Linked DNA regions of Leptothrix cholodnii SP-6. The protein of the gene in region 2 binds, or shares a complex with, the protein of the main gene of each other region. Links are inferred from orthologs where the notes say so. Each region holds a gene or a part of one and is shown on either strand. Other genes may lie near its edges.

The links.
Region 1: the proteins of pnp (region 2) and LCHO_RS02980 are in contact, whole or in part, in a cryo-EM structure (PDB 9QH0), measured with the Escherichia coli proteins. The link is inferred for Leptothrix cholodnii SP-6 from one-to-one orthologs.

The regions. Positions count from the first base shown.
Region 1 is NC_010524.1:638,081-643,257, forward strand. Bases 1,437-5,177 are described here. They hold LCHO_RS02980 (Rne/Rng family ribonuclease), read left to right. Parts: upstream 1,437-1,800; coding sequence 1,801-4,977; downstream 4,978-5,177. Other genes in these bases: nagZ (beta-N-acetylhexosaminidase), read right to left, coding at 5,081-5,177. Outside these bases: LCHO_RS02975 (RluA family pseudouridine synthase), read right to left, coding at 1-948. UniProt on the Escherichia coli protein: Endoribonuclease that plays a central role in RNA processing and decay. Required for the maturation of 5S and 16S rRNAs and the majority of tRNAs. Also involved in the degradation of most mRNAs.
Region 2 is NC_010524.1:1,580,253-1,585,918, forward strand. The notes cover bases 1,152-4,201. They hold pnp (polyribonucleotide nucleotidyltransferase), read left to right. Parts: upstream 1,152-1,549; coding sequence 1,550-3,853; downstream 3,854-4,201. Other genes in these bases: rpsO (30S ribosomal protein S15), read left to right, coding at 1,152-1,326; LCHO_RS07470 (NAD(P)H-quinone oxidoreductase), read left to right, coding at 3,866-4,201. Outside these bases: LCHO_RS07455 (pyridoxal phosphate-dependent aminotransferase), read left to right, coding at 1-924; more of rpsO, read left to right, coding at 1,057-1,151; more of LCHO_RS07470, read left to right, coding at 4,202-4,852; tpiA (triose-phosphate isomerase), read left to right, coding at 4,895-5,641. UniProt on the Escherichia coli protein: Involved in mRNA degradation. Catalyzes the phosphorolysis of single-stranded polyribonucleotides processively in the 3'- to 5'-direction. Also involved, along with RNase II, in tRNA processing.

The DNA of each region.
Region 1 (5,177 bases), 940 kb from region 2 along the record:
CGCGCACTCGGCGGGCAGCGCCGCCTCGAGCTCGATCCGTTCCCCGCTGGCCGGATGGTCAAACGCCAGCCGGCGCGCGTGCAGGAACATGCGCTCGAAGCGGCAGCCCGCCACCGCCTCGCCGCGCGCCATCGCCTTGTTGAGCGCGAAGTCGCCGTACTTGTCGTCGCCGACGATCGGGTGGCCGGCCTGCTGCAGGTGCACGCGGATCTGGTGCGTGCGCCCGGTCTTGATGGTGACGTCGAGCAGGGTGTAGCCGTCGAAGCGTTTCAGCACCTGCACCAGCGAGATCGAGCGCCGGCCGTCGGGGTGGTCGGCCGCCACCGCGCGCACGCGGCGTTCGCCGCCGGCGTCGGTGTACTTGTGCAGCGCCACGTCGATCACCTTCTTGTTCTCCGGCCAGTCGCCGATGACCAGGGCTGCGTAGGTCTTGCCGGTGTCGCGCTGGCGGAACTGATCCTGCAGCGCCGTCAGCGCGCTGCGTTTCTTGGCCACCAGCAAGATGCCGGAGGTCTCCTTGTCGAGCCGGTGCACCAGTTCCAGAAAACGCGCCTGCGGCCGCGCGCGCCGCAGTTGCTCGATCACGCCGAAGCTCACGCCCGAGCCGCCGTGCACCGCCACGCCGGCCGGCTTGGCGATCGCCAGCAGGTGCTCGTCTTCGAGCAGGATCGGGAACTCGCGCGGCGGCACGGTCGATTCGGCCGGATCGGGCCGTTCGGACAGACGCAGCGGCGGCACCCGCACGTCGTCGCCGATCGCCAGCCGGGTGTCTGCGCCGGCGCGGCCCTTGTTGACCCGCACTTCGCCGCTGCGGATGATCCGGTAGACCAGCGTCTTGGGCGCGCCCTTGAGTTCGCGCATCAGGAAATTGTCGAGCCGCTGCCCGGCGCCGGCCTCGTCGACCTGGAAATGGCGCACCTGGGGCGAGGCGGTGGCGACCACCGACACAGGCGTTGACGCCGGCACTTTGTCGGCTGTTTTTCTGCCGCCGGCCGGCCTGGCCTTTACCCCTATAATCCTTTGCACCACGTTCGCGCTGTAAGTGTTTGATTTGTCTGAGTTTAACGGCGGTGTATCACCGCCGTGCCGAAGTGGCCGCCGGGCAAGCCCTAAGGGCTTCGAGGTGAGCCGAGCAGATGAATCGAGCGCCTGCAGTTTCTGACGCGGTGCCGGCCCCGATGGCGTGCACACGGTGCATGTCGTTTCGGCCGGCTTACGCTGATGCAGTGCGACGCGTCTGGCATGGTGCCGGCTCCCAAGGTGAGTTGGCGGATGCGAGTGCGGCGCGCCAGAGACTTCGCAGTCTGAACCCCACGTCAAGGTTTTCAAGACTGCAGCATCCGTCCGACAGGGGCGCCCGGCAGATTGCCGCGCCCCTGTTTTGATGGTGCTGCAGTTTGTGTTGCGACAACAGACGCCATCCCATGGCCGAACCCTTCCATCCCCGTCCCTCGCCGACCGGACGCGCCTTGCGCGCCGGGTCGAGCTGCGCGCTCGCTGCGCGTGGTGGAGGCGTGGGGGCCGTGCCCTGCCTGTCCGATGGACGGCATCACGGCGAGCCGGATTGGGCCGAATCGGGGTCTGTCTTGTCTGCACGCGCGCCAACGCTGCGCTGCTGAGGCTTCCCCGCCTCGCACAGGCCCTCTCGTGGGGCCGCCACGCGCAGTCCAGGGCGATTCCTTCTCGGGCGGGCTGCGCTGTTCTCAGGCATCAAACAGGGGTTGTTCGCGGGTTCCGGCCTGCGAGCGACTGTTTGCATGACTCTGCTGCCGCGATGCGGAGCAGGTACGAGGAGAACGCATGAAACGCATGCTGATCAATGCCACGCAGCCCGAAGAGCGGCGCCTGGCGATCGTCGATGGCCAGAAACTGCTCGATTTCGAGACCGAGATCGAGGGCCGCGAACAGCGCAAGGGCAACATCTACAAGGCCGTCGTCACCCGCGTCGAGCCTTCGCTGGAGGCCTGTTTCGTCGATTACGGCGAAGACCGCCACGGTTTCCTGCCGTTCAAGGAAATCTCGCGCAGCTATTTCAAGGAAGGCGTCAGCGTCCGCGACGCCAAGATTTCCGACGTCATTTCCAACGGCCAGGAACTGCTGGTCCAGGTCGAAAAAGAAGAGCGCGGCAACAAGGGCGCGGCGCTGACCACCTTCGTGTCGCTGGCCGGCCGCTACCTGGTGCTGATGCCCAACAACCCGCGCGGCGGCGGCGTCAGCCGGCGCATCGAGGGCGAGCAGCGCGAAGAGCTCAAGGAAAACCTCGAGCAGCTCGACTACCCCAAGGGCATGAGCCTGATCGCGCGCACCGCCGGCATCGGCCGCAGTGCCGAAGAGCTGCAGTGGGACCTGAACTACATGCTCAAGCTCTGGACCGCGATCGACGACGCGTCCAAGGGTGGCCGCGGTGCGTTCCTGATCTACCAGGAGTCGTCGCTGGTGATCCGTGCGATCCGCGACTACTTCAGCGCCGACATCGGCGAGATCCTGATCGACACCGACGACATCTTCGAGCAGGCGCGTCAGTTCATGCTGCACGTGATGCCCGACACGGCCAACCGCGTGAAGCGGTATCGCGACGATGCGCCGCTGTTCAGCCGCTTCCAGATCGAGCACCAGATCGAGACCGCGTTCTCGCGCACGGTGCACCTGCCGTCGGGCGGCGCGATCGTGATCGACCACACCGAGGCGCTGGTCGCCGTCGACGTCAACTCGGCGCGCGCCACCCGCGGCGGTGACATCGAGGAAACCGCCACCCGCACCAACCTCGAAGCCGCCGACGAGATCGCGCGCCAGTGCCGCCTGCGTGACCTGGGCGGCCTGATCGTGGTCGACTTCATCGACATGGAGGAGAGCAAGAACCGCCGCGAGGTCGAGACCCGGCTGCGCGACGCGCTGCGCACCGACCGTGCCCGCGTGCAGTTCAGCTCGATCAGCAAGTTCGGCCTGCTCGAACTCAGCCGCCAGCGCCTGCGCCCGGCGCTCAGCGAAGGCAACCACATCACCTGCCCGCGCTGCAACGGCACCGGCCACATCCGCGACACCGAATCTTCCGCGCTGCAGATCCTGCGCATCATCCAGGAAGAGTCGATGAAGGAAGGCACGGCGGCGGTCCACGTGCAGGTGCCGGTCGAGGTGACCAGCTTCCTGCTCAACGAGAAGCGCACCGAGATCACCAAGATCGAGTTGAAGCAGCGCACCACCGTGCTGCTGGTGCCCAACAAGCACCTCGAGACGCCCAACTACAAGCTCGAACGCCTGCGCCACGACGATCCGCGGCTGGAGAACATCCAGGCCAGCTACACGATGATCGAGGAGCCGGAAGACGAAGTCGGCATCACCCGTCGCGAGAAGCTCAAGGCCAAGCAGGAGCCGCTGATCAAGGGCGTGCTGCCCGATCAGCCCGCGCCGGTGGCCGCGCCCAAGCCCGAGCCGGCGCCCGCGCCCGCACCGGTGGCCGTGGCTCGGCCCGCACCCGTTGCCGCGCCGGTCGCTGCCCCGGCCGCGCCGGCCGAAGGGGGTTTCTTCGGCTGGATCAAGAAGCTGTTCGGCGGTGGCGCGGCTGCGCCGGTCGTGGTCGCTCCCGAGCCCGTCGCGCCCCCGGTCGTCGCCAAGGAGACCACCGGTTCGCGCGGTGAGCGCACCGAAAAGGGCGAGCGTGGCGATCGCCGCGGTGGCCGTCGTGACGGCGCCGAGCGGGGTGGCGAGCGCAACGGCAGCGGGGCCGAGCGTGGCGAGCGCGGTGGCCGTCGCGGTGAACGCAATGGCGAGCGTGGCGCTGAACGCGGTGCCGAGCGCCAGGAAGCGCGCGCCGAGGCGATCAAGCCCGAAGCGCGTGAGGGCCGCGAGAACCGCGAACCGCGCGAACCGCGCGAAGCCCGTGAGCCGCGCGAAGCCGGCGGCGAGCGTCGCCCGCGTGGCGAGTCGCGGGGTGAATCTCGTGGCGAATCACGCGGCAATGGCGAGCGCCGCGAGCGCAACGTCGAGGTCGTCGCGGGCGAGGGTGATGCCCCCGCCACGCAGCGCCCGCCGCGTGGTGAACGTCGTCCCGCTCCGGCGCCCGTCGCCGCTGTGGCCGAGGTCGACACCAGCAACCTGGCCGAAGCGGCCAACAGCGGTTTCGAGGAAACCCAGCCCGGTTCGACCGACGGCAGCGACGCGGCCAACGCCGAGCGCGACGGCCGCCGTCGCCGCCGTGGTGGTCGAGGTGGCCGCCGTGACCGCGAAGAGCAGCGTCCGGAAGGCGCCGAAGGCCTGAGCACCGACGCCGTGGCACAGCCCGTCGCGGCTGCGGCTGATGCGCCGGTCGCCGTCGAAGGTGCTGTCGGCGTGTCGACCCAGGACGAAAGCGCCGCCGCACCGGTCGACGCCGAGTCGGCCGAGGCCCAGCGCGACGGCCGCCGCCGTCGCCGCGGCCGTGGTCGTGGCCGTGACGGTGTCGAGGGTGCTGACGCAACCGAAGCCGCCGAAGGCGCTGAAGTGGTCAGCGGCGTCACCGCCGCCGAGTTCAGCGAGGAGTTGCCTGCGCAAGCCGCGGTCGCTGCGCAAGCCGTGGTCGCCGAGCCGGTCGTTCAGATGGCGGTTCAGCCCGTGGCCGAGCCTGTTGCCGAGGTGCCCCCCGTGGCTGCTCCGGTGATCGCTGCGCCGGTCGTGCAACCGCCGGCGGCCGTGGTGATCGAGGCCCAGCCCGTGCCGGCGGCTTCGTTCGAGCCCGCGCCGACGGTGGTCGTCAAGCCCTATGCGCTGCCGCTCGACACGCTGGCCGAGATCGCACGCGGTGCCGGCCTGGAGTGGGTCAACAGCAACGCCGACAAGGTGCGCCAGGTTCAGGAGGCGATCGCCAACGAACCCAAGCCGGTGCGTGTGCCGCGCGAGATCAAGCCGGTGGTGCTGGTCGACGACGGCCCGCTGGTGCTGGTCGAGACCCGCCGCAACCTCGGCCAGGTGCAGCTGCCGTTCGAGACCGGTTCGACGCACTGATCGTCGCGTCTGCCGCGGTTCGCTGATCCGCGGCCCCCAGTAAAAAGCCGCCACGGTTCGCCGTGGCGGCTTTGTCGTTTCTTGTGGCGGCGGGCGCCGGGATTCAGCCCGGCTCGCCGATCAGTTCCAGCGCGCGCTGGTAGGGCGCGTGGTGCATCAGCTCGTCCCACGGCAGCGGCGGGGTCTGCGGCAGCAGGGCG
Region 2 (5,666 bases):
GGCGCCGAGCGCATCGCGGTGACGTCGTCGGGCGTGAGCGCGCTGATGATCGCGCAGCAGGCGCTGGTCGACGCCGGCGACGAGGTGGTGGCGGTCGTGCCGGTCTGGCCGAATCTGGTCGCGCAGCCGGCCATCATGGGTGCGCGCGTGCGCTGCATCAGCCTGCATCCGCGCAACGGCGCTTGGATGCTCGATCTGGACGAGCTGCTGGCCGCCATCACGCCGGCCACCCGGGTGCTGATCGTCAATGCGCCCAACAACCCGACCGGCTGGACGCTGACTGCCGCCGAGCAACAGGCGATCCTGGATCACTGCCGCCGCACCGGCACCTGGATCGTGTCCGACGAGGTCTACGAGCGGCTCTATTTCCCCGATGCGGCGGATGCCGACGGTCAGGTCTGCGCGCCGAGCTTTCTCGACATCGCCGAACCCGAGGACCGGCTGCTGGTGGTGCACAGCTTCTCGAAGAGTTTCCTGATGACGGGCTGGCGGCTGGGTTGCCTGATCGCGCCGCCGTCGATCGTCGAGGAGCTCGGCAAGCTGATCGAGTTCAACACCTCGTGTGTTCCGGTGTTCGTGCAGCGCGCCGGGTTGGCGGCGCTGGCCGAGGCGCCGCAGTCGGTACCGGCGCTGCAGGCGCATCTGCGGCGCTGTCGCGACACGCTGATCGACGCCCTGCAGCCGCTGCCGGGCATCGAGCTGGCGCGCCCGCGCGGGGCAATGTATGCCTTCCTGCGGGTGCAGGGGCAGGACGACTCGCTGGCGCTGGCCAAGCGGCTGGTGGTCGAGCACGGACTGGGCCTGGCCCCGGGCGTGGCCTTCGGTCCGCAGGGCGAGGGCTGGCTGCGCTGGTGTTTCGCTTCGCGCGACCCGCAGCGCTTGCTCAAGGGTGTGGAGCGGCTGGCGCGCGCGCTGCGTCTATAATCGCCGGCTCGCTGCCCGAGAGGGTGGCGTGATTCGCACGGCATGGGTCGGTTTCACCCGTGACCGCAAGTAGCCACCGAAACCGCTGCACGGGCACGAGCCCCGGCTGCGCGGTTTCGATCCATCGAGGAAATCGAAATGTCCGAAATCAACAAGGCCGAGATCGTCGCCTCCAATGCCCGCGCCCCGTCCGACACGGGTTCGCCGGAAGTCCAGGTCGCCCTGCTGACCGCGCGCATCAACCACCTGATGCCGCACTTCAAGACCCACATGAAGGATCACCACGGCCGTCGTGGTCTGCTGCGCATGGTGAGCCGTCGCCGCAAGCTGCTCGACTACCTGAAGAGCCGTGACGCCGACCGCTACACCTCGCTGATCCAGAAGCTGGGCCTGCGCAAGTAATCACCGCATGCATGCAAAGAGCCTGTCTGGACCTCTCCAGCACAGGCTCTTTGTGCTTGCGGATCGTCATCGATATCGGAGCACGCCGGCTGCCGCGCTGCTGTGTCATTCCAACGAGTTCCGCGCCGTCCGGCCGGGCATCGCTGGAATGGCATTGCGCCACGCTGACGCGCCTTCGGGTGCCACATCCCACCAGATGGATGTTTCTGCCTAGGAGACTCGCATGAGCCTGTTCAACAAAGTCACCAAGACCTTCCAATGGGGTCAGCACACCGTCACGCTCGAGACCGGTGAAATCTCGCGCCAGGCCGGCGGTGCCGTGATCGTCAACATCGACGACACCGTGGTGCTGGCTACCGTGGTGGGCGCCAAGAACGCCAAGCCGGGCCAGGATTTCTTCCCGCTGACGGTCGACTACATCGAGAAGACCTACGCCGCCGGCAAGATCCCCGGCAGCTTCTTCAAGCGCGAAGCCAAGCCGTCCGAACTGGAAGTGCTGACCAGCCGCCTGATCGACCGCCCGCTGCGCCCGCTGTTCCCGGAAGGCTTCTACAACGAAGTCCACGTGGTCGTGCACGTGCTGTCGCTGAACCCTGAAGCGTCGGCCGACATCGCCGCGCTGATCGGCTCGAGCGCCGCGCTGGCGATCTCGGGCATTCCGTTCAACGGCCCGGTGGGCGCTGCCCGCGTGGGTTACGTCAACGGCGAATACGTGCTCAACCCGGGCCCGACCCAGCTCAAGTCCTCGAAGATGGACCTGGTCGTCGCCGGCACCGAAGCGGCCGTGCTGATGGTCGAATCCGAGGCCGACCAGCTGACCGAAGAGGTGATGCTGGGCGCCGTGGTCTACGGCCACGAGCAGGCCAAGGTCGCGATCGCCGCGATCAACGAACTCGTGCGTGACGCCGGCAAGCCGGCCTGGGACTGGCAGCCGCCGGCCCGCAACGAGCCGCTGATCGCCAAGGTCGCCGAGTTCGGCCTGGCCAAGATCGAAGCGGCCTACCAGATCCGCAACAAGCAGGCTCGCACGCATGCTTGCCGCGCGGCCTACGCCGAAGTGAAGATCTCGCTGGCCGAAGCCGGCGTGGTGTTCGACAACGTCGACGTCGACAACCTGCTGTTCGAGCTCGAGGCCAAGACCGTGCGCGGTCAGATCCTGCAAGGCGAGCCGCGCATCGACGGCCGCGACACCCGCACCGTGCGCCCGATCGAGATCCGCACCGGCGTGCTGCCGCGCACCCACGGCTCGGCGCTGTTCACGCGTGGCGAGACCCAGGCCCTGGTGGTCGCCACGCTCGGCACCGACCAGGACTCGCAGCGCATTGACGCGCTGGCCGGCGACTTCCGCGACAGCTTCCTGTTCCACTACAACATGCCTCCGTTCGCCACCGGCGAAGTCGGCCGCATGGGCACCACCAAGCGTCGCGAGACCGGCCACGGCCGCCTCGCCAAGCGCGCGCTGGTGCCGCTGCTGCCCCCGAAGGACGAGTTCGGCTACACGATCCGCGTGGTCTCCGAGATCACCGAATCGAACGGTTCGTCGTCGATGGCCTCGGTCTGCGGCGGTTGCCTGGCGATGATGGATGCCGGCGTGCCGATGAAGGCGCACGTGGCCGGCATCGCCATGGGCCTGATCAAGGAAGGCAACCGCTTCGCGGTGCTGACCGACATCCTGGGCGATGAAGATCACCTCGGCGACATGGACTTCAAGGTGGCCGGTACCACCGCCGGCGTGACCGCGCTGCAGATGGACATCAAGATCCAGGGCATCACCAAGGAGATCATGCAGGTCGCACTGGCGCAGGCCAAGGAAGCGCGCCTGCACATCCTGGGCAAGATGGTCGAGGCGATGGGCACGGCCAACACCGAGGTGTCGAACTTCGCGCCGCGCCTGTACACGATGAAGATCAACCCCGAGAAGATCCGTGACGTGATCGGCAAGGGCGGTTCGGTGATCCGCGCGCTGACCGAAGAGACCGGCTGCCAGATCGACATCGGCGAAGACGGCACGATCACGATCGCATCGACCGATGCCGACAAGGCCGAACTGGCCAAGAAGCGCATCGCCGACATCACCGCCGAAGCCGAGATCGGCAAGGTCTACGAAGGTCCGGTGGTCAAGATCCTCGACTTCGGTGCGCTGATCAACATCCTGCCCGGCAAGGACGGACTGCTGCACATCAGCCAGATCGCGCACCAGCGCGTCGAGAAGGTCACCGACTTCCTGACCGAAGGCCAGGTCGTCAAGGTCAAGGTGCTCGAGACCGACGAGAAGGGCCGCATCAAGCTGTCGATGAAGGCGCTGATCGAGCGTCCGGAAGGCATGGAGTTCGAAGAGCGTGCGCCGCGCCGTGAAGGCGGTTTCGGTGACCGCGGCGACCGTGGTGATCGCGGCCCGCGCCGTGACCGCGGTGGCGATCGTCCTGAGCGTGGCGAGCGTCCGGCACGTGCCGAACAGCCTGCGACTGAAGAGTCCGGCGCGCCTGCAGCGGGTCAGCCGCAGCAGCAGCAAGGTCAGCAGCAGTAAGAAGATCGGCCCATGAACGCGATCGAGATCTCACGGCCGGGCGCGCCCGATGTGCTGCGTCTGACGCAGCGTGCCGTGCCCGTGGCCGGTGCCGGCGAGGTCTTGATCCGTGTGGCCGCGAGCGGTGTCAACCGGCCCGACGTGCTGCAGCGCAAGGGCGCCTATCCGCCCCCGGCGGGTGCGTCGGATCTGCCCGGCCTCGAGCTTGCCGGTGTCATCGAATCCGGTGACGCGCAGGCGCTGCAGGCGGCCGGCCTGGCCATCGGGCAGCGGGTCTGCGCGCTCGTGACGGGCGGCGGCTACGCCCAGTACTGCGTCGCGCCGGTCGGGCAATGCCTGCCGGTGCCGGCCGGTTTCGACGACGTGCAGGCGGCCGCGCTGCCGGAGACGTTCTTCACCGTCTGGTCGAACGTCTTCGAGCGCGCGCGCCTGCAGTCGGGCGAGACCTTGCTGGTGCAAGGTGGCACCAGTGGCATCGGCGTGACGGCCATCCAGCTGGCCAAGGCGCGTGGCGCCACGGTCATCGCCACGGCGGGCAGCGACGACAAGTGCCAGGCTTGCCTGGCGCTGGGTGCCGATCACGCGATCAACTATCGCAGTCAGGACTTCGCCGCCGAGGCCCTGCGCCTGACGGACGGCCGCGGCGTCGACGTGATCCTCGACATGGTGGCGGGCGACTACGTGGCGCGCGAGGTCAGCTGCCTGGCCGAAGACGGTCGGCTGGTCATCATCGCGGTGCAGGGGGGCGTCAAGGCGTCGTTCGACGCCGGCCTGGTGTTGCGCCGACGCCTGACGATCACGGGCTCGACCCTGCGGGCGCGGCCTGTCGCATTCAAGGCGGCGATCGCTGCGGCACTGCGTGCGCAGGTCTGGCCTCTGCTGGAGTCCCGGCAGGTCCGGCCGGTGATCCATGCCGTGCTGCCGGCGGCGCAGGCGGCCGATGCGCACGCCCTGATGGAATCGAACCAGCACATCGGCAAGATCGTGCTGCAGTGGTGAGCCGCAACGGCCGCAGCAAAAAACACAATCTGAGGAACTTCGATGGACACGAATCGCAAACTGGTGGTGGGCAACTGGAAGATGCATGGCAGCCACGTTGCCAATGCCGAGTTGCTGCAAGGCGTGCTGGCCGCTCGGCCCTTTGGCTGCGACGTGGCGGTGTGTGCGCCGTTCCCCTATCTGTCCGAGGTGGCGGTGACGCTGGCCGGCAGCCCTCTTCTGTGGGGTGCGCAGGATTGTTCGGCCCACGAGCAGGGCGCCTACACCGGCGAGGTGTCGGCTGCGATGCTGGCCGAGTTTGGCTGCCGCTATGTCATCGTCGGCCACTCGGAGCGGCGCGCCTATCACGCCGAATCCGACCAGCTGGTGGCCGACAAGGCCAAGGCCGCGCTGGCCCGAGGCATCACGCCGATCGTCTGCGTCGGCGAGACGCTGGCGCAGCGTGAGGCCGGTGAAACGGCAACGGTGGTCAAGCGCCAGCTCTCGGTCGTGATCCACGCCCTGACGCACTGCATCGGCGAAATCGTGGTTGCCTACGAGCCGGTCTGGGCGATCGGCACCGGTCGCACGGCCACCCCGGAACAGGCTCAGGAAGTGCATGCCCTGCTGCGCGCCCAGCTGGCTGCCGCAACGCCGCACGCCGCGCAGATGAAATTGCTCTATGGCGGCAGCGTCAAGCCTGACAACGCCGACTCGCTGTTCGCTCAGCCCGACATCGACGGTGGCCTGATCGGTGGCGCGGCGCTCAAGGCGGCCGACTTCGTCGCCATCGTGCGCGCAGCCGGCTGAACCTCAATCGAATCGTTTTCTGGAG